3 regions of the Dactylosporangium sp. NPDC000244 genome follow, and region 1 is predicted to be linked to each of the others. Evidence: riboswitches for the same ligand, from Rfam matches in the RefSeq annotation. Region 1 holds a riboswitch; each other region holds the start of a gene.
The links. A riboswitch is a leader RNA that binds a small molecule or an ion and turns the genes downstream of it on or off. The one in region 1 is predicted to bind cobalamin.
Positions count from the first base shown of each region.

Region 1 (6,984 bases):
GCAGGCGCTGCTCGACGCGGCCGTGCGGGCGCACCTCGACGGCGAGCTCGCCCCGGCGGACGCGGCCAAGACCAAGCTGTTCTGCACCGAGCTGCAGGGCCGCGTGGTCGACCGCTGCCTGCAGTTGCACGGCGGCTACGGCTACGTCACCGAGTACCCGATCGCCCGCATGTACGCCGACGCCCGGGTCACCCGCATCTACGGTGGTACCAGCGAGGTCCTGAAGTCCATCATCAGCAAGTCGCTGGAGTTGTGAGCCGTGCCCGTCTACGCCTTCGGAGACTCGGTCCCGAGCATCGACCCGTCCGCCTACGTCCACCCCGACGCCATCGTCATCGGCCGGGTCGTGCTCGGCCCCGACGCCTCCGTCTGGCCCGGCGCGGTGCTGCGCGGCGACAGCAACGAGATCACCGTCGGCGCCGGGACGAACATCCAGGACGGATCCGTCGTGCACGCCAACGACCGCCACGCCACCCGCATCGGCGCGCGGTGCATCGTCGGGCACCTGGCCCACCTGGAGGGCTGCGTCGTCGAGGACGGCGCGCTGATCGGCTCGCAGGCCGTCGTGCTCCCGGGTGCGCACGTCGGGGCCGGGGCCCTGGTCGGCGCGTCCGCGCTCGTGCCGCCCCGGTTCACGGTCCCGCCCCGCACCACGGCCCTCGGCGTGCCGGTGCGCATCCGCGACACCCCGCCCGACGCCGAGCACCTGCGGATCAACGCCGAGCGGTACATCGAGACCGCCCGCCGCTTCCGCCGCGAACTGCGCCGGATCGACTGAGAGGACCGCCCATGCAGGAGCAGATGCCGGCCCTCGACGGCGTGCGCGTCGTCGAGTTCGGCCAGCTCATCGCCGGCCCGTTCTGCGGTCAGCTGCTGGCGGACTTCGGCGCCGACGTCATCAAGGTCGAGCAGCCCCGCGACGGCGACCCGATGCGCCACTGGGGCCTGAGCAAGGACGGCAAGTCGCTGTCGTGGAGCGTCATCGCCCGCGGCAAGCGCAGCGTGACCGCCGACCTCAAGTCCGCCGAGGGCAAGGCGTTCGCGCTGGAGCTCATCGCCCAGGCCGACGTCCTCGTGGAGAACTTCCGGCCGGGGACGCTGGAGCGGCTGGGCCTGGGCTGGGACGAGCTCTCGGCCGTGAACCCGCGGCTCGTCCTGGTGCGGGTCAGCGGCTTCGGCCAGACCGGCCCCTACGCGGCCCGGGCCGGCTACGGCTCCATCGGCGAGGCGATGGGCGGCCTGCGCCATCTCGTCGGCGACCCCGACCGCCCGCCGAGCCGCACCGGCCTGTCCATCGGCGACATGCTGGCCGGCATGCACGCCGCCTGGGGCACGGTCCTCGCCCTCTTCGCCCGCGGGCGCACCGGCCTCGGCCAGGTCGTCGACGTGTCCATCTACGAGTCCGTGCTCGCCATGACCGAGGCCCTCGTCCCCGACTACGCCCTCGCCGGCGTGACCCGCGAGCGCTCGGGCGCCGTCCTGCCCGGCGTCGCGCCGTCCAACGTGTACCCGACCGCCGACGGCGACTTCGTGCTCGTCGCCGCGAACCAGGACACGGTGTTCCGCCGCCTCGCCGCCGCCATGGGCCGCCCGGACCTCGCCACCTGCGAGGAGTACGCCACCCACGCCGCCCGCGGGGCGCGCCAGCGGGAGCTCGACGACCTCATCGCGGGGTGGACGCGGCAGTACCCGGCCGGAGAGGTGCTGGCCCGGCTGGAGGAGCACGCGGTGCCGGCCGGCCGCGTCTTCACCGCCCGCGACATGCTCGCCGACCCGCACTTCGAGGCGCGGGAGAGCATCGTGCGGGTGCCGGACGCCGACCTGGGCGCGGTCCCGATGCAGAACGTGGCGCCCCGGCTCTCGGCCACGCCCGGCCGCATCCGCTGGACCGGCCCGGCCCTGGGCGAGCACGACGAGGAGGTGCGCGCGTCGCTGCACCGGTGACGCGACGACAGCCGGCGCGCTATCCTGGGGGCGGCCCTTCCGCCGTCGATGGCCCGCGTGCGCCGCGAAGCACGTCCTCCCATGGCTACCGCCATCCGCGTCCGCACCCGCTCCGAGGTGCGCTCCGCCCGCCGCCCCCGCTCGCACCGCTGCTGGGGACATCTCCTGGCCGCGCCGCTGTGGCCCATGCACGGCGTCAACCTCGGCACCCTCCTGCGCACCTGCGACGCCGTCGGGGCCTGCCTCGTCGTGCCGCGGCTGCCGTGGATCGACGAGGCCCTCGCCCGCGGCAACACGCTGCGCCGGCCCGCCTGCGTGCACCGCATCGGCGACCCGCTGCGCTGGCTGGCCGCGGAGCGCGCGGCGGGCGCGCGGATCCTGGGCGTGGAGCTCGCCGACGAGGCCGTGCGCCTGGCCGACCTGCCCGCCGCGCGCCGGCGCACCGTGATGGTCCTCGGCCACGAGTCGACGGGCATCCCGCCCGAGGCCCTGGACCTCCTCGACGGCGCCGTCGAGATCCCGATGATCGGCACGGGCATGAGCCTGAACGTCGCCGTGGCCGGCTCGCTCGTGCTCTACAAGCTCGCCGGCCTGCTGTAACCGCCGCTCGGGTCGGTGGCGGACGGGCCGGCCGACACCGCCGGACCCGCGCCACCGCGGGGACCCGTCGACAGCGCCGGACCCGTCGACACCGCGGGACCCGCGACACCGCAGGGACCCGTCGACAGCGCCGGACCCGTCGCCGGGCTTCGCGGTGCGCGCGGAGCCGGTTCCGGCTACCCGAGGACCTCGCGGAGCTTCGCGGCGAACTCCGCCGGCTTGCCCGCGTAGCCGGAATCGCCCCCGACGAAGCCGCCATGGTGGCTCGGGAACACCGTGACCTCGTGGCCCAGCAGGGCGGCCACGCCCTCGGCCGTGCGCGCCGTGTACGTCTCCGCCGATTCCTCGCCGACCCCGACCACGATGCGCGTCGGGGCCGCGGACAGGGCGGCCGCGTCCGGGCGGTAGTCGGTGATCGCCCACGCGCGCCTCGACAGCAGCGGGTCGTCGCGGCGCCCGTCGTCCTCGGTGGGCATCCCGAACATCGCCGGGTCGGGGTCCGGCTGCGCGAAGTAGTCCTCGGTGAACTCGCCCTTCCAGGAGGTCATGGCGATGAACGCGGCCATGCCCGCGCCGGAGCCGTTCGCCTCGTAGGCGGCGTTGAAGCGGGCCCGGGCCCGGTTCGCGGCCTCGGCGTCGGGGAGCACCGCGTTGATCGGCGGCTCGTGCGCGACCAGCACGGCGATGTCGCCGGGGTGGGTGGACACCCACTCGAGCGCCGTCACCGCCCCGCCGCTGCTGGCGAAGACGTCGACCGGCCCGGCGCCGAGCGCCTCGGCGAGGCGGTGCAGGTCGGCGGCCTGCTCCTGCGGCGAGTCGGTGGCCACGCCGTCGGTGCGGACGCTGCGGCCTAGGCCGCGCGGGTCGTAGGTGACGACGGTCCGGTCCGGGAAGTGCGCGGCCAGCGCGCGGAACCCGTCCGCGGCCATCGGCTGGCCGATCATGAACAGCAGGGGCCGGCCGTCCGCCGCCGGCAGCGGGCCGGTGACGTCGTAGACCAGGTCGACCCCGGGCAGGGCGAGCGTGTGCGTCGTCTGCGTCATGCCCCGAGCCTAGGGCGGCGGCCGCGGCCGTGTGGCCCGTCCGGCGCGAACCGGACGAACGTGGGATACCGGCTCAGCCGCCGGCCTCGTAGGCCAGGATGGCGGCCTGGACGCGGTTGTTCAGGCCCAGCCGCAGCAGGATCGCGCTCACGTGGGCCTTGACCGTGCCCTCGGAGAGGCGCAGCTCGGCGGCGATCTCCTGGTTGGACAGGCCCCGGCCGACGCCGCCGAGCACGTCGCGTTCGCGCGGGGTCAGCCGGTCCAGGCGCCGCCGGGCGGCCTCCGCGCGGGCGAGGCGGTCGCCGCCGAGGCGGGTCATGACCTTCTGGGCGATGCGCGGCGACAGGTAGGCGGCGCCGCCGGCGACCGCGCGCACGCCGAGGATCAGCTCGCGCGGGTCGGCCGCCTTGAGCACGAGCTCGATCCGCTGCCGCTGCCCGCCCGTGGCCGGCGGCTCGGCGCCGTGGGTCAGGGCGACCAGGCCGCGCAGCACCTCGTACGTGTCGTCGTAGAGGCCCGCGCTGTTCGTCATGACCGCGTACCCGTAGCCGGTGGCGGGATCGATCGCCTCGACGGCCGTGTAGGTGAACAGGTTCCCCGAGTGCACGAGCAGCTCGCGGCCGTCCACGTCGGTCGGGCCCCAGCCCATCGCGTAGTCGCGCACCTTCGACGGCGCGTGCATGGCCGCGAGGCTCTCCGGCCGGACGACCTGCGGGCCGTGGCCGGTCTGGGCGATGAGCCACCGGCCCATGTCCTCGGCGTCGGTGACGACCCCGCCCGCGCCGCCGTGCGCCCCGAACGCGCGCAGCTCCGGCCGCGCGACCCAGGCGCCGAAGAGCGAGATGTGGCCGTCCGCCGCCGCGCCCCCGACGGAGCTGCCGGTCATCCCGAGCGGTTCGAAGACGTGCATCCGGACGTACTGCCCGAAGCCCACGCCCCCGGCGACCTCCACGAGCCGGGCGGCGATCTCGTAGTTGGCGTTGCAATAGGCCCACGCGGTGCCGGGCTCGGCGGCGAGGTGCCCGGACCGCAGCGCCGCCACGTACGCGGCCGGGCTGGCGGTGGACTCGGCCGCGGGGATGTCGACGCCGCCGTCGGCGAGGCCGGAGGTCTGGTCGAGCAGCTGGCGCACCGTGACGCGGGCCGCGCGCGGGTCGGCCATCCGGAACTCGGGGAGCTGGTCCGCGACGGGCTCGTCCAGCGCGACCTTCCCGGCGTCCACGAGCGTCATGACCGCCGTCGCCGTGAACGACTTGGTCACCGAGGCGACCCGCATCGGCGTGCGCGCGGTGACCGGCGCCCCCGTCGAGTCGTGGCCGTAGCCGGCCGCGTGCACGACCTCGTCCCCGTGCGTCACGACGGCGGAGAGCCCGGGCAGCCCGGTCCCGTCGAGGGCCTGGCGCAGGTAGGTGTCGATGGGCGTCGGGGTTGTCGGTGCGGCCGGCGCGGCCTGGGCCGGCGCGGCGGGCCACAGCACGACGGCGGCGGCCGCGAGGGCGAGCAGTCTGCGGTTCATGCCACCCGACGCTAGGCAGCGGCGCGCCCGGGCGGATCTGCCGAAACGCCGCGGCCACCCCCGACGAAAGTCGGGGGTGCGATACCCTTCGCGGCGGCAAGTACTGAAGCGAGGTGCCCCGCCGGCGACGGCGGGGAGAATCTGGGAAGCCGGTGCGAATCCGGCACGGGCCCGCCGCGGTGACCGGGGAGCCGCCGCCCACACGCGCACGCGTAGCCACTGGCCCGCACGGGCTGGGAAGGCGGGCGGTGAGGCGACGATCCGGGAGTCCGAAGACCGGCCTCGCGACTGACGGCCCCGGCCCGCCCGGGGCGTGAGCGCAGCGGGAGCCTGCCATGACGCACGAGCTGTACGACATCATCAACCGCCGCCGCGACGTGCGCGGCGAGTTCACGGGCGCGCCGGTGCCCGACGCCACGCTCGACCGGATCCTCGGCGCCGCGCACGCCGCCCCCAGCGTCGGGCTGTCCCAGCCGTGGGACTTCGTCGTCGTGCGCGACCGGGCCCTGCACGAGGCCTTCCACGCGCACGTGTCCCACGAGCGCGAGGTGTTCGCCGCGACCCTCGACGCCGAGGCGGCCGCCCGCTTCGCCCGCATCAAGATCGACGGGGTACTGGAGTCGACGCTGTCGGTCGTGGTCACGTACGACGCCGAGCGCGGCGGCCCCGCGGTGCTGGGCCGCCACGCGATCGCCGACGCCGGCCTCTACTCGGTGTGCCTCGCCATCCAGAACCTGTGGCTCGCGGCCACGGCCGAGGACCTCGGCGTCGGCTGGGTGTCGTTCTACCGCGAGGACTTCCTGCGCGGCCTGCTCGGCATCCCGCCCGGCGTGCGGCCCGTGGCGTGGCTGTGCCTCGGGCCGGTGAGCCGGCTGATGGAGGTGCCGGACCTGGAGCGGCACGGGTGGCGCCGCCGCTCCCCGCTGCACCAGGTCCGCCACGAGGACCGCTGGTGATCAGCCGGCGCGCCAGTCGGGGGCCTCGTCGGTCCCCGGGCCGAAGGTGACCTGGGCGTTGCCGGTGCCGTCGGGGTTGATCGTGAAGATGTGCCCCCAGGCCTCGTCGTCGTCCAGGTCGCAGTACGCGATCCGCGGCACGCTAGCCGACCGCGACCCGCTCAATTCCGGGCAAGTCGCCACCCCCGCCGAAACCCGACACCCGACGCCTAGATGCAGATCCAGCAGTAGAGGCCCTTGCCGGCGCGGCTCACCTCGGCGAGCGAGTGCAGGAACTCGGCCGCGTCGGGCGGGGCGAAGCCGCCGTCGAACTCCTCGATGCGCGACCAGGGCTCGGCGACCGCGTCGAGCTCGGCCGGGGTCGCGGCGGCCAGAGCGGCGCGCAGGTCCGGGCTGATCGGGAGCACCAGCTGGTCGAAGTCCGGGGTCGCCGCGATCGGCGCCCCGGACGAGCGGTCGACGCCCGCGAACAGCCGCGCGAGCTCGCCGAGGCGCACTGCGGGGTCGATGCGGCACGAGACCACCGGGCCGTCGTGGCCGTCCGGCCCGCCGGGGCCGCCGGGCAGGTCGAGCGCCGCGGCCGCCTGCTCGTCGGAGTCGGCGGCGAAATAGTCGTAGATCACTCCCATGGCGACATCATCGCGCATGGCCGGGCGGTGGCGCGCGGCGTCAGTTGCCGCCGCGGCCGGTGTCCATGACCTTCGCCGACGCCTTGACCTGAGCCTTCTTGGTCTGCTTGCCGCCGGTGGTGGTGATCGTGTACGTGTGCGTCTCGACGCTGCCGACCGGGCCGCCGCACGAGAACGTGAACGTCTCCGTGCCGCTCGCGGGGTAGTTGCCGTAGCTGCCGGGCAGGTCCGGGTTGTCCACCGACAGCCCGATCCCGGTGGCGCCGGTGACCTTCCACTTGATGATCACGGGTACG
Region 1 is NZ_JBEPEH010000021.1:137,857-144,840, reverse strand. It holds gene ABT369_RS29000 (acyl-CoA dehydrogenase family protein) at 1-256, shown strand, start outside; gene ABT369_RS28995 (gamma carbonic anhydrase family protein) at 260-778, shown strand; gene ABT369_RS28990 (CaiB/BaiF CoA transferase family protein) at 790-1,944, shown strand; gene ABT369_RS28985 (TrmH family RNA methyltransferase) at 2,026-2,544, shown strand; gene ABT369_RS28980 (alpha/beta fold hydrolase) at 2,721-3,587, opposite strand; gene ABT369_RS28975 (serine hydrolase) at 3,661-5,103, opposite strand; cobalamin riboswitch at 5,198-5,402, shown strand; gene bluB (5,6-dimethylbenzimidazole synthase) at 5,439-6,059, shown strand; gene ABT369_RS28965 (TolB-like translocation protein) at 6,060-6,200, opposite strand; gene ABT369_RS28960 (hypothetical protein) at 6,269-6,688, opposite strand; gene ABT369_RS28955 (hypothetical protein) at 6,729-6,984, opposite strand, start outside.

Region 2 (6,984 bases), on a different contig from region 1:
GCTCATGCTGTCCGTCCTTCGGGAAATGTCGCGGTGGGTGTTCGGCTGAAACGATAGGCGCCCGGCCCCGGCCCGCGTATCCCCAAACCGCGCCACCCCGCTCAGGCGGGATAGCGCCGCGGCGTCCAGACCACCGGCGGCTCGCCGTCGCGCTCGCGGACCCGCGTCTGGGACGAGCCGATGATGAGCAGCGTGCGCATGTCCACCTCGGAGGGCTCCAGGTCGGCCAGGGCGACCACGCGCACCGACTCCTCCGGGCCGCCCACGTCGCGGCCGATGACGACGGGCGTGCCGGCCGGCCGGTGGGTGAGCAGGAGCGCCTTGGCCGCCTCGACCTGCCACGTGCGCGACTTCGAGCCGGGGTTGTAGACGGCGATCACGAGGTCGGCCCGGGCCGCGGCCTCGAGGCGGCCCGCGATGACGTCCCAGGGCTTGAGGCGGTCCGACAGCGACAGCACGCAGAAGTCGTGGCCCAGCGGGGCGCCGGCGCGGCTGGCCACGGCCTGGGCCGCGGTCAGGCCCGGCAGGACCCGGACGGGGACGTCCTTCCAGCGCGGCTCGGCCGCGACCTCCAGCACCGCGGCGGCCATCGCGAAGACGCCCGGGTCGCCGGAGGAGACGACCGCGACCCGGCGCCCCTCCTTGGCCAGGGCCAGGGCGAACTCGGCGCGCTCGGCCTCGACCCGGTTGTCGGAGGCGTGCCGGCGCTGGCGGGGGTTGCCGGGGACCCGGGCCAGGTACGGCCCATACCCCACGAGATCGTCCGCGGCGGCGAGCGCGGCCTGGGCCTGCGGCGTGAGCCAGTCGCGGCCGGCCGGGCCGAGGCCGACCACCACCACCTCGCCCGCGGACCCCGGTGCGGGCCGCTCGGCCAGTGCCGCGGCGGTCTCGTCGTGGACGCGGGACGGCAGCAGGGCGATCGAGAAGTACGGCACCGTCGCCGGGTCCACCTCGGCCAGCGGGGCGACGCGCTCGCCGGCGGTGGTGGCGCGCTCGACGTACCAGGCCTCGTCCAGCCGGCCCGCCCGCTCGAGCGCGTCGCGGACCTTGCCGAAGGTGCGGCCCAGCTTCATCACCGCGGCCGAGTCGGTCGCGGCGAGGCGCTCGGCGAGCGCGTCGGCGGGCAGGGTGCCGGGCAGCACGGTCAGCACCTCGTCCCGCTCGACCAGCGGGCGGCCCAGCACCGCGGAGGCGCCGGCCACGGACGTCACGCCGGGGACGACCTCGGTGCGGTACCGCTGCGACAGCCGCTTGTGCATGTGCATGTAGGAGCCGTAGAACAGCGGGTCACCCTCGCACAGCACGACCACGTCCCGGCCGGCGTCGAGGTGGACGGCCAGCCGCGCCGCCCACGCGTCGTAGTGCTCCTCGATCACGCCCCGGTAGTCGGGCGTGTCCTCGGTCGTCACCGGGTAGACCAGGGCCTCCTCGACCTGCTCCGGGCGCAGGTAGGGCGCGGCGATCGCGCGGGCGATGCTGCGGCCGTGGCGGGCGCTGTGATAGGCGACGACGGGCGCGGCCGCGACGAGCCGGGCCGCCTTGACCGTCATCAGCTCCGGGTCGCCGGGGCCGAGGCCCACCCCGTACAGCCGCCCAGTCTCCACCGTGATCATTCCTTCTCGCTCGCGATGGCGTTGACGGCGGCGGCCGTCATCGCGCTGCCGCCCCGGCGGCCGTGCACCACGAGGTGCTCGAGGCCGGACTCGGCCAGGGCCGCCTTCGACTCGGCGGCGCCGATGAACCCGACCGGGATGCCGATCACCGCGGCGGGCGTGCCGGCCCCCTCAGCGACCATCTCCAGCAGCCGGAACAGGGCGGTGGGCGCGTTGCCGACGGCCACGACGGCGCCGTCGATGCGGCCCCGCCACAGTTCGAGCGCGGCCGCGCTGCGCGTGTTGCCCAGGGTCGAGGCCAGCGCCGGTACCGCCGGATCGCGCAGCGTGCACACGACCTCGTTGTCGCGGGGCAGCCGCGCCCGGGTCACCCCCGACGCGACCATCTCGGCGTCGCACAGGATCGGCGCGCCCGACCGCAGCGCGGCGCGCGCGGCCGCGACCACGCCGGGGGAGTAGCCGACGTCGGCGGGGAGGTCGACCATGCCGCAGGCGTGGATCATGCGGACCGTCACCTGGGCGACGTCGGCCGGCAGCCCGGACAGGTCGGCCTCGGCCCGGATGGTCGCGAACGAGCGCCGGTAGATCTCGGCGCCGTCGCGGATGTAGTCGCTCATCCGCGCACGCTGCGCTGGTAGCCGGACGCCGTCGCCAACATCTCCACGTGCCTTCCCTTCGGTGCGCCACAGCGCCGCTCGCAGCCCACCCAGTGCGCCGGCTCCGAGGAGCCCGCGAGCACCGAGGCCCGGGCGTCCGCGCGAACGTCGGCGAGCGCCTTGGCACACCCCGGCCGGCCCGCGCACGCCGTCACCCCGGCCCACGGCGAGGCCGGGTCCGCGACGAGCCCGGACGCCACAGCTTGCGGCATCGTCGATGTGGGCACGACCACGGTGCGCCATGGCGTGACGATGATCTCTCCGGCCAGCGCCGCGGACTGGGCCGGCGTGAGCAGTCCGAGCGGCACGGCGAGCACGGCGGACGAGCCATGGATGCCGGGCTCGGGCGGGTCCAGCCGGGTGAGCGGAATGTCCGAGACGGTGGTGCCCAGCCGCGCGGCGACGCGCGCCGGGCCGTCGTCCAGCTCGGCCAGCCGCCACGCCCTCGAGGCCTGCGCGGCGCGCTCGGCCAGGAACGCCTCGGCGGCGCAAACGAGCAGCTCAGGGCCGCCGTGCCGCGCGGTGGGGCGACCGGCCAGGGTCAGCCGGGAACCGTGCAGGCCCACGTCGCCGAGCAGCGGCGTCACGTCCCCGCGGCCGTCGTCGACGGTGGCCAGGAACCGGCCCGGCAGCCCCGCGAGGGCCGGCGTGGCGCACAGCAGCGCGTCGAACGCCGCGACCAGGGGGCGCACGGCCGCGCTCAGCGGGCTGGCGACGATGTTGCGGACCCGCTCGTGGGTGGCCGACGGCAGCAGCCCGGCGTCGGTGAGCCGGGCCGCGAGCTCGTGCTCGGCCCCCGGCCTCAACGCCCTGACCTGCACGTTTCCGCGCGAGGTGAGCTCCAGCGCCGGATCGCCGAGCTCGGCCGCGGCGGTGCGCAGGACCGTCAGCCCCGCGGCGGTGAGCCGCCCGCCGGGCAGCCGGACGCGCGCCAGCCCGCCGTCGGCGGCCGCGTGGACCTGCACGGCGCCGGGGCACCGGTCGGGGGCGTCGCGTCCGCTGGGAGCCTGCACGCGGCGGATACTACCTGCGCTTGACGGCACACACGCTCGTCCTGAAGAGTTGACGGCGCTGTGCAACGGCGACGTGGAGGAACCCGGTGCGAATCCGGGACGGTCCCGCCACTGTGAACCGGAGAGACGATTTCCGGCAAGCCAGGATACTCTCCGCCGCCGGACCCATCCCACCGTCTTGGGGCGCGGACCCCGAGGGAGGACCCGGCGTGATCCTGCTGTTGTCGACGTCCGACACCGACCTGCTCAGCGCCCGGGCCAGTGGTGCCGCGTGGCGCCTGGCCAACCCCTCGCGCACGGCGGTCGAGGACCTGCCGGGGCTCGCCGAGGGCGCGGAGCTGGTCGTGGTGCGGTTCCTCGGGGGGTACCGCGACTGGCAGGAGGGCTTCGACGCGCTCCTGGCGACCGGGCTCCCGGTGGTCGTCCTCGGCGGCGAACAGGCCCCCGACGCCGAGCTCATGAGCCACTCCACGGTCCCGGCCGGCCTCGCCGCGCAGGCCCACGCCTACCTGGCCTTCGGCGGCGCCGCCAACCTCGCCGAGCTGCACCGCTTCCTCTGCGACACCGTCCTGCTCACCGGCCACGGCTTCGCCGCCCCGGTCGAGACCCCCGCGTGGGGCGTGCTGGACCGCGAGGCCGCGCCGGTGGACGGGCCGACGGTCGCCGTCATCTACTACCGGGCCCACCACGTCGCCGGGAACACCGCGTTCGTCGAGGGCCTCTGCGCCGCGCTGGAGGCGGAAGGTGTACGGCCCCTGCCGGTCTTCGCCGCCTCCCTGCGCACCGCCCCGCCCGAGCTGCTCGGCACCCTGGGCCGGGCCGACGCGCTCATCGTGACCGTGCTCGCGGCCGGCGGCACCCGCCCGGCCGACGCGCAGGCCGGCGGCGAGGACGAGGCCTGGGACGTGGGCGCGCTCGCCGCCCTGGACGTGCCGATCCTGCAGGGCCTGTGCCTGACCAGCAGCCGCGAGACGTGGGACGGTAACGACGACGGGCTCTCGCCGCTGGACACCGCGACCCAGGTCGCCATCCCGGAGTTCGACGGGCGGCTCATCACGGTGCCGTTCTCGTTCAAGGAGATCGACGAGGACGGCCTCACCGTCTACGTCGCCGATCCCGAGCGGGCGGGCCGGGTGGCGGGGATCGCCGCGGCCCACGCGCGCCTGCGGGGCCTGGCGAACGCGGACAAGCGGATCGTGGTGATGCTCAGCGCGTACCCGACGAAGCACTCGCGGATCGGCAACGCCGTCGGCCTCGACACGCCCGCGAGCGTCGTGCGGCTGCTGGCCGCGCTGGCCGAGCGCGGCTACGACCTCGGCGAGGGCTTCCCGTCCGACGGCGACGCGCTCATCCACGAGCTCATCGCGGCCGGCGGCCAGGACGTCAACTGGCTCACCGAGGAGCAACTGCGCGGCAACCCGGTGCGGATTCCGGCCGAGCGCTACCGGGCGTTCTTCGAGACGCTGCCGGAGGACCTGCGCGCCGGGATGGAGCAGCACTGGGGCCCGGCCCCGGGCGAGCTGTTCGTGGACCCGGACAACGGCGACATCGTGCTCGCCGCGCTGCGGCGGGGCAACGTCGTGGTGATGGTGCAGCCGCCGCGCGGGTTCGGCGAGAACCCGGTGGCCATCTACCACGACCCGGACCTGCCGCCGTCGCACCACTATCTCGCCGCCTACCGCTGGCTCGCCGACTCCTTCGGCGCCCACGCCGTCGTGCACGTCGGCAAGCACGGCAACCTCGAGTGGCTGCCGGGCAAGACGGTCGGGCTGTCGGCCGGCTGCGGCGCGGACGCGGCCCTGGGCAACCTGCCGCTCATCTACCCGTTCCTCGTCAACGACCCCGGCGAGGGCACCCAGGCCAAGCGCCGCGCCCATGCCACGCTCGTCGACCACCTGGTGCCGCCGATGGCCCGGGCGGACACCTACGGCGACATCGCCCGCCTCGAACAGCTGCTCGACGAGCACGCGAACATCGCCGCGCTCGACCCGGCCAAGCTGCCGGCGATCCGGGCCCAGATCTGGACGCTCATCCAGGCCGCGAAGCTCGACCACGACCTGGGCCTGGACGACCGGCCGCACGACGCCGAGTTCGACGACTTCCTGCTGCACGTCGACGGCTGGCTGTGCGAGGTCAAGGACGTGCAGATCCGCGACGGCCTGCACGTGCTCGGCCAGGCCCCCTCCGGCGAGGCGCGGATCGACCTGGTGCTGGCGATGCTGCGGGCCCGCCAGATGTGGGGCGGCCAGGTGGCGGCCCTGCCCGGCCTGCGCGAGGCACTGGGGCACGATGAGTCCACTGTGGATCGGGCTGCGGTCGACGACGTCGAGTCGCGCGCCCGCGCGCTTGTCGCGGCGATGGAAGCTCGCGATTGGGCTGTCTCCGATTTGTCGGATATTTCCGACAATCCGGATGTCGTACGTGTCCTGCGCTTCGCTGCCGAGGAGATCGTGCCGCGCCTGGCCCGCACCACCGACGAGCTGACGATGGTGCTGCACGCGCTCGACGGCGGCTACGTGCCCGCCGGGCCGAGCGGGTCCCCGCTGCGCGGGCTCATCAACGTGCTGCCGACCGGGCGCAACTTCTACTCCGTGGACCCCAAGGCCGTCCCCTCGCGACTGGCCTGGGAGACCGGGCAGGCGATGGCCGATTCGCTGCTCACGCGGTACCGGGCCGACCACGGCGACTGGCCCCGCTCCGTCGGGCTGTCGATGTGGGGCACCAGCGCCATGCGCACCGCCGGCGACGACATCGCCGAGGCCCTGGCGCTGCTCGGGGTACGCCCGGTCTGGGACGAGGCCTCGCGCCGGGTCACCCGCCTGGAGCTGATCGACCTCGCCGAGCTGGGCCGCCCGCGCATCGACGTGACCATGCGCATCTCCGGCTTCTTCCGCGACGCCTTCCCGCACGTGGTCGCCCTGCTCGACGACGCCGTCCAGCTCGCGGCCTCGGCCCCGGGGGAGTCGCCGGAGGAGAACTTCGTCAAGGCGCACATCGAGGCCGACGTCGCCGAGCACGGCGACGCGCGCCGGGCCTCGCTGCGCGTGTTCGGCTCCAAGCCGGGCGCCTACGGGGCCGGCATCCTCCCGCTCATCGACAGCCGGAACTGGCGCGACGACCGCGACCTCGCCGAGGTCTACGCGGTCTGGGGCGGCTACGCGTACGGCCGCGGCGTCGACGGGATCGAGGCGCGGGCCGACATGGAGGGCGCGTACAAGCGGATCAGCGTCGCGGTCAAGAACACCGACACGCGCGAGCACGACATCGCGGACTCGGACGACTACTTCCAGTACCACGGCGGCATGGTGGCGACCGTGCGCGCCCTCACCGGGAAGGCGCCCGCGGCGTACGTCGGCGACAGCACGAACCCGGACGCCGTGCGCACCCGGACGCTGAGCGAGGAGACCGCGCGGGTGTTCCGGGCCCGGGTCGTCAACCCGCGCTGGCTCGCGGCGATGCGCCGGCACGGCTACAAGGGCGCGTTCGAGCTCGCGGCCACCGTCGACTACCTCTTCGGCTTCGACGCCACCGCCGGGGTCGTGGCCGACTGGATGTACGAGAAGCTGGCCGAGTCCTACGTGTTCGACCCGGACAACCACAAGTTCCTGACCGAGTCGAACCCCTGGGCGCTGCACGGGATCGCCGAGCGGCTGCTGGAGGCGGCCGACCGGGGCCTGTGGGAGCACCCCGAGCAGTCCACTC
Region 2 is NZ_JBEPEH010000001.1:77,497-84,480, forward strand. It holds gene ABT369_RS00345 (hypothetical protein) at 1-6, opposite strand, end outside; gene ABT369_RS00350 (precorrin-2 C(20)-methyltransferase) at 102-1,613, opposite strand; gene ABT369_RS00355 (precorrin-8X methylmutase) at 1,610-2,230, opposite strand; gene ABT369_RS00360 (ferredoxin-like domain-containing protein) at 2,227-3,282, opposite strand; cobalamin riboswitch at 3,319-3,454, shown strand; gene cobN (cobaltochelatase subunit CobN) at 3,492-6,984, shown strand, end outside.
Region 2: linked by a shared signal. The riboswitch ahead of cobN (cobaltochelatase subunit CobN) and the one ahead of bluB (5,6-dimethylbenzimidazole synthase) in region 1 are both predicted to bind cobalamin.

Region 3 (6,984 bases), on a different contig from region 1:
TCGTCGCGGCTCACGGCAGGCAACATACGTGACCCGGTCGATGCGCGCGGACCTGTCGCGTGCGTGACACATCGGCGCAAGTGCGCGCCAAGTCGCCGCCAAGTGGCGCCCCGCATGCTTACCGCAGCAACACCGAAGGGACCGCGGCGACGGGGTCCTCGCACCACTTACCTCGAGAACACGCTCTCGATATTCATACATATATGAGCCGGCCCCGCGACACTCCTCCCCCCTCGTGTCGCGGGGCTTCTCGTGTGTCCGGGGCCTACTTGGCCGTGCCGCAGGTGGCCTGGATGCGCTGGGTCAGCCGGTCGGCGAAGGCGGGGTCGCTGACGACCTGCTGCTGGAACGCGTCGACCTGCGCCGCGGTGAGGTCCGTGTAGATGGGGCGGGACGCGTACGCCGAGGCCATCGCCGCCGGGTCGGTGTAGACCTGCGACTGCACCGAGCAGAGGTGCTGGGCGGTCGCGTCGAGGAAGATGGTCTCGCGGCGGTCCTGGGTCAGCGAGGCCGACGGCGACGGCTTCGGCGCCTGCATCTCCGTCTTGGTCGAGTTCCCGGACTTGCCACACGCGCAAAGGCCCGCCGTGAGGGCCAGGGCGGCCACGGCGAGCAGGGCACGGGAGCGGATCACCAGAGTTCCCACCTCTCTGTGGAAAAAGCGGAGGGCCGGCCGGCGCCGCGGGAGAAGCCGGTCGGCCCGGGCCGTCAGACGACGACGAGCGTCAGGTCGTTCGAGTCGGTCGTGCTGCCGTAGGAGAGCTTGACGGTGAGCTTGTAGGTGCCGGCGGCCACGTTGGTGGCGTCGAACTTGACGGCGGCGAAGTCGTCGGTGCCGACGGCCAGGCCGGTGCCCTTGTTCAGGGCGGTGTAGGCGCGGCCGGCCGGGTAGGACACGGCCAGGCCGCTCGGCGCGCCCGCGACCGTGATCTGCAGGTTGTCGACGCCGGCCTTGCGGGACTGGAAGACCAGCTGCGACCAGACCGGGGTCGCCTTGGGCACGGTCACGAGGGTCGTCTTCTGCACCACGGCGTCGCCGGTGACCGAGACGACCGGGAGCGTGGCGGTGATCGAGCCGGAGCGCGGGGTGCCGGTGCAGGACGTCGCCCCGTCGGCCTTCGTGGTGTAGGAGTAGTCGAGCTTGAGCGGGACCAGCGCGAGCAGGCTGTTGGAGGAGAGCGAGACGTTGAACGCGGCGTAGTCCACGTGGCCCTTGGCCAGCGAGTCGCCCTTCGACAGCGACGAGTAGGTCGCGGTGTTGGCCGGGTACTTCACCGTGACCCCGGTGCCGCTCGCGGTCACCTTCACGTCGCAGATGTCGCTGGTGGCGGCCCACATGGTGCCCACCCAGCCCGTCTGGCCCGGCAGCATCGGCGCGAGCACCGGCACCACCAGCCCGAAGTCCGGCGTCGCCGCGGAGGCCGGGGTCGCCGCGGGGAGCATGGCGGCCGCGCCGGCGGCGCAGGCGAGGGCGATGGAGGCGGTACGGCGCATCGGAGGGGTCCTTCCCAGGATGACTGCTGTCGACCGGCTGATCGGCGGCGGGCGGGGCGGGTTGAGGCAGGTCGTGGTTCACCTCCGGTTCGGCTGGGGTCGATTCGGGTTCGGGTCTCCGAGCCGCTCAGGTCTCCTAACCACTCAGGGCGACCCAGGACTCGTACTGGTGCACCGCGATGCCCGCGAACGCCGGGTACCGCTGGGCCGCGGAGTCGACCGCGGCCAGGGTCTTGTGCAGCTGGCCGGCGGTGGCGCCGTGGAAGCTGCAGTAGGCGCAGTCGCCCAGGGCCTGCGTCTCCGCGCCCAGGCGCGCCGGCTTGGCGACCCGGCCGGCCCGCCGCAGCAGGTCGTCGGCGACCCCGACCATCGAGTTGGCGCCGGTGGCGGTGTTGCGGTAGCTCATCACCGTGACGCCGGAGACGCGGGCGAGCACGGCGTCGGCCAGGTTCGCCCCGCCGGCGAGCGTCACGGTCGGCAGCCAGAACGGCACGTCGGCCTCGAGCGGCAGGTCCGTGGCCGCGGCCGTCTTTTCCAGCAAAGACAGATAATTCGGTACCAGTGATGCCTGGTCCTGGCCCCAGGAGGGCAGCAGGTAGGGCTCGACGTCCAGGTGCAGCCCGTGGAACAGGCCCGTGGCCGCGGCGCCCTCGGCCCAGGCCAGCGCGGTGGCGTGGTCGGTCGTCCAGCCGGGCTCCCCGCCGAGCGCGTCGAGCACGATGCCGGCCGCGTCGCACAGCTCCCGCAGGCGCCGCAGCCGCGCGGTGTCGTCGGTGCGCGGGTCGTAGTACGCGAACAGCGCTCGCACCCCGTTGGCCGCGGCCCAGTCCACGACCGGCCCGGGGTCGTCGTGCTCCCACAGCCACATCGCCCGCGTGCCCGGCGGCGCCACCGAGGTCTCCGGGGCCAGCCCCGGCAGCCGCGGCGGCGTGGCGGCGATCAGCGCGATCGCCACGAGGAGCACGCACAGCAGGGTCTGCGCGGCCGAATCCGGGACGCGCCGCATGCCCGTCCCATCGGCCGGCGGGTGCGGATCGTGAGGGTCACACCGCGCCACGTTGACGTGCCGGTCGCCCGTGGGACACGATGGCGGGCGAGCGGTATGCGGAGGAACCCGGTGCGAGTCCGGGACGGTCCCGCCACTGTGACCGGGGAGTCGCACCTCAGCACCCACGGCCGGCGACGGCCGGGGCGGTCGAGGGGCGGCGCGGATCCGGCAGTCAGGAGACTCCGGCCGCTCGCAACAGCCGCCTCGCGGGCGCGGACCCGCCGAAGGGAAGAGTGCCCGTGACCCCGCCGTATCCGTTCTCGGCCGTTGTCGGCCTGGCCGATCTGCGCCTCGCCCTGCTGCTCACGGCGGTCTCGCCGGCCATCGGCGGGGTGCTCGTCCGGGGGGAGAAGGGCACCGCCAAGTCCACCGTCGTGCGGGCACTGGCCGCGCTGCTGCCCGAGGTCGAGGTCGTCGCCGGCTGCCGCTTCGCCTGCGACCCGGCCGCGCCCGACCCCGAGTGCCCCGACGGCCCGCACATTCCCGGGGCGGGCACCCACCACCGCCGGTCCGCCCTGGTCGAGCTGCCCGTGGGGGCCACCGAGGACCGTGTCGTCGGCACGCTGGACCTGCAGCGGGCCCTCGGCGACGGGGTCAAGGCCTACGAGCCGGGCCTGCTCGCCGCCGCGAACCGCGGGGTCCTCTACGTCGACGAGGTCAACCTGCTGCCCGACCACCTCGTCGACCTGCTGCTCGACGCCGCCGCCATGGGCCGCGCGCACGTCGAGCGCGACGGCGTCTCGGTCAAGCACGCGGCCCGCTTCCTGCTCGTGGGCACCATGAACCCCGAGGAGGGCGAGCCCCGGCCGCAGCTCGTGGACCGCTTCGGGCTCGTCGTCGGGGTCGCGGCGCCCCAGGAGGCCCCGCCGCGGGCCGAGGTCGTGCGGCGGCGGCTGGCGTACGAGGCCGATCCCGCGTCGTTCGCCGAGCGCTACGTGGCCGAGGACGCCGCCCTGGCCGCGCGGATCGTGAGCGCCCGGGCCCGGCTCGGGGCGGTGGCCCTGCCCGATGCGGAGCTCGACCGGATCGCGCGGATCTGCCTGGCGTACCGCGTCGACGGCCTCCGGGCCGACATCGTGGTGGCCCGCACGGCGGTCGCGCTCGCGGCCTGGCACGGGCGGACCGTGGTCACGAAGGCGGACGTGCGCGACGCGGCCCGGCTGGCGCTGCCGCACCGGCGCCGGCGGGACCCGCTCGACCCGCCGGGGGCCGACCGCGACCGCCTCGAAGAGGTGCTCGAGCAGGAGGCCGGGCCGGACGAGGACCCGCCGCCCGGCGATGGCGGGCCGCCCCCGGACGATGACCCGGTTCCGCCGAGCCCGACGGATATTTCGGAAATGTCCGACTCGCCGGACGGGCCCGGCGAGTCGCCGGGGTCGGAGCGAGCCGGGGGTCCGCCGCCGCCGGTCGCGCCCGAGCAGCGGCCGCCCGTCGAGCCGAATGATGGTTCCGTTACCGATACATCCGATTCGCGGGGCGAATCGGATGCATCGGAGGCGGGGGACGCGGCGGGGGACAGCGTCGGGGCGCCGGGGCAGCTGGCGTTCGCCGGGGTGCCGTACAAGCCGAAGCTGCTCAGCATCGCGGGCCGGGCGAACCGCGAGGCGGGCGCCCACGCCGGCCGCCGCTCGCCCGCCCTGTCCCGCCACGGCCGCGTGGTGCGCTCCCGCGCCCCGCTCGGCGGCAAGCTCACGAGCATCCACGTGCCCGGCACCATCCGCGCCGCCGCGCTGCGCGGGTCGAGCCGCGCCGAGGCCCGCGACGTGCGCGAGGCGGTCAAGGTCGGCCGCGAGGCGAACCTGGTGCTGTTCGTCGTCGACGCGTCCGGCTCCATGGCCGCCCGGCAGCGGATGAGCGTGGTGAAGACGGCGATCCTGTCGTTGCTGCGGGACGCGTACCAGCGCCGGGACAAGGTCGGGATGGTCTCCTTCCGCGGCCACGACGCCACGCTGGTGCTCGAGCCGACCGCGAGCCACGAGGTCGGCGTGGTGCGCCTGGCCGAGCTGCGCACCGGGGGCCGCACGCCGCTGGCCGCCGGGCTGCGCCAGGCCGCCCGCACCCTGCACGGCGAGCGCCGCCGTGACGCCCGCCGCCGCCCGCTGCTCGTGGTCGTCACCGACGGGCGCTCGACCAGCGGGCCGGACCCGCTCAGCGTCGTACCGCTGCTGCACGGCGTCCCCGCGGTCGTGGTCGACTGCGAGCAGGGCCCGATCCGCCTCGGCCTCGCCCGCCGCCTGGCCTCGGCCCTGGACGCCTCCTGCATTCCACTCGCGAGCCTGGGAGCCTAGACAGATGCCGCAGGGCAAAGTAGAGAACGTGCCCGACGACGGGCTCACCACCCGCCAGCGCCGCCGCCAGCACGTGCTCGCCGTGCACACCGGGCAGGGCAAGGGCAAGTCCACCGCCGCGTTCGGCATGGCCCTGCGCGCGTGGAGCGCCGGCTGGCCCATCGCCGTGTTCCAGTTCGTGAAGAGCCCGAAGTGGAAGGTCGGCGAGGAGACCGCCCTGCGCGCGCTCGGCGAGACCGGCCAGGGTGGCAGCGTGGTGTGGCACAAGATGGGCGAGGGCTGGTCGTGGATCCAGCGGCCCGGCACCGAGCGCGACCACGCCGTCGAGGCGGCCGAGGGCTGGGCCCAGATCAAGCGCGACCTGGCCGCGGAGGCGTACCGCTTCTACGTCCTCGACGAGTTCACGTACCCGATCAAGTGGGGCTGGGTCGACATCGCCGACGTCGTGGAGACCCTGCGCGAGCGGCCCGGCAACCAGCACGTGGTCGTCACCGGCCGCGACGCGCACCCCGACCTGGTCGAGCTGGCCGACCTGGTGACCGACATGACGAAGGTCAAGCACCCGATGGACGCCGGGCGAAAAGGCCAGCAGGGCATCGAGTGGTAGCGCGGCTCGTCATCGCGGCACCGGCCTCCGGCCACGGCAAGACCACCGTCGCGACCGGCCTGCTGGCGGCGTTCGCCGCGCGGGGCGAGCGCGTGGCGCCGTTCAAGGTGGGGCCGGACTACATCGACCCCGGCTACCACGCCCTCGCCGCCGGCCGCCCGGGCCGCAACCTCGACCCGGTGCTCGTCGGCGAGGAGCTCGTCGGGCCGCTGTTCGCGCACGGCTCGGCCGGCTCGGACCTGGCCGTGGTCGAGGGCGTCATGGGCCTCTACGACGGGCGCACCGGGGCCGGCGAGTTCGGCTCCACCGCGCACGTGGCCCGGCTGCTCGCCGCGCCCGTCGTCCTCGTCGTCGACGCGACCGCGCAGGCGCGCTCGGTGGCCGCGCTCATCCACGGCTTCCGCTCGTTCGGCGACGGCATCCACATCGCCGGCGCGATCCTCAACCGCGTCGGCTCGGACCGCCACGAGCAGATCCTGCGGGACGCCTGCGCCGAGGTCGGCACGCCGGTGCTGGGCGTCCTGCGCCGCCACGACGCCGTCGCCGCCCCGTCGCGCCACCTCGGCCTGGTGCCGGTGGTGGAGCGGTCGGCCGAGGCGGCCGCGTCGGTCGCGGCCCTGGCCGGGCTCGTGGCCGCGAGCGTGGACCTGGACGCGGTGCTGGCCGTGGCCCGCTGCGCCCCGCCGCTGTCCGCGCCGCCGTGGACGCCGGCCGTCGCCGAGCCCGTCGCCGGTGCGCCGGTCGTGGCGGTCGCGGGCGGGCCCGCGTTCTCGTTCGGCTACGCCGAGACCGTCGAGCTGCTCGCCGCGGCCGGCGCCCGGGTGTCCACAGTGGACCCGCTGCGGGACGAGGCCCTGCCCGACGGCGCCCGCGCGCTCGTCGTGGGCGGTGGTTTTCCGGAGGTGTACGCCGAGCAGCTCTCCGCCAACGAGCCCCTCCGCCGCGCGGTGGCCGGCCTGGCCGCCTCCGGGGGCGCGATCGCGGCCGAGTGCGCGGGCCTGCTCTGGCTCTGCCGCACCCTCGACGGCCGCCCGATGTGCGGGGTCCTGGACGCGGAGGCGGCCATGACGCCCTCGCTCACGCTGGGGTACCGAGACGCCGTCGCCCTGTCCGACAGCGTCCTCGCCCCGGCCGGCACGCGCGTGACCGGCCACGAGTTCCACCGCACGCGCGTCACCCCGGCGACGGGCGCGGCCCCGGCCTGGGCGTGGCGCGAGGGCCGCGACGGCTTCGTGTCCGGCGCCGTGCACGCCTCCTATCTGCACCTGCACTGGGCCGGCCACCCGGCCTTCGCGCACCGCCTGGTGGCGTCGTGCGTCTAGTGCTCGGCCTCGGCGCCCGCCCGTCCACGGACCCGCAGGAGGTGCTCTCCCTCCTGCGCGAGTCACTGTCCACACTGGACGACATCGGCGTGGTGGCCACGGTGGACGCCCGCCGCGACCTGGCGGAGTCGGTGGCCGCCCGGCTCGGGTGCGCGGTGGTCTCCTTCCCGCCCGAGGAGCTGGCGGCCGTGCCGGTGCCGTCGCCCTCGGCGCGCGTGTCGCAGG
Region 3 is NZ_JBEPEH010000001.1:42,432-49,415, forward strand. It holds gene ABT369_RS00195 (hypothetical protein) at 266-634, opposite strand; gene ABT369_RS00200 (hypothetical protein) at 709-1,494, opposite strand; gene ABT369_RS00205 (hypothetical protein) at 1,631-2,500, opposite strand; cobalamin riboswitch at 2,603-2,724, shown strand; gene ABT369_RS00210 (VWA domain-containing protein) at 2,782-4,830, shown strand; gene cobO (cob(I)yrinic acid a,c-diamide adenosyltransferase) at 4,835-5,437, shown strand; gene ABT369_RS00220 (cobyrinic acid a,c-diamide synthase CobB) at 5,431-6,759, shown strand; gene cbiE (precorrin-6y C5,15-methyltransferase (decarboxylating) subunit CbiE) at 6,750-6,984, shown strand, end outside.
Region 3: linked by a shared signal. The riboswitch ahead of ABT369_RS00210 (VWA domain-containing protein) and the one ahead of bluB (5,6-dimethylbenzimidazole synthase) in region 1 are both predicted to bind cobalamin.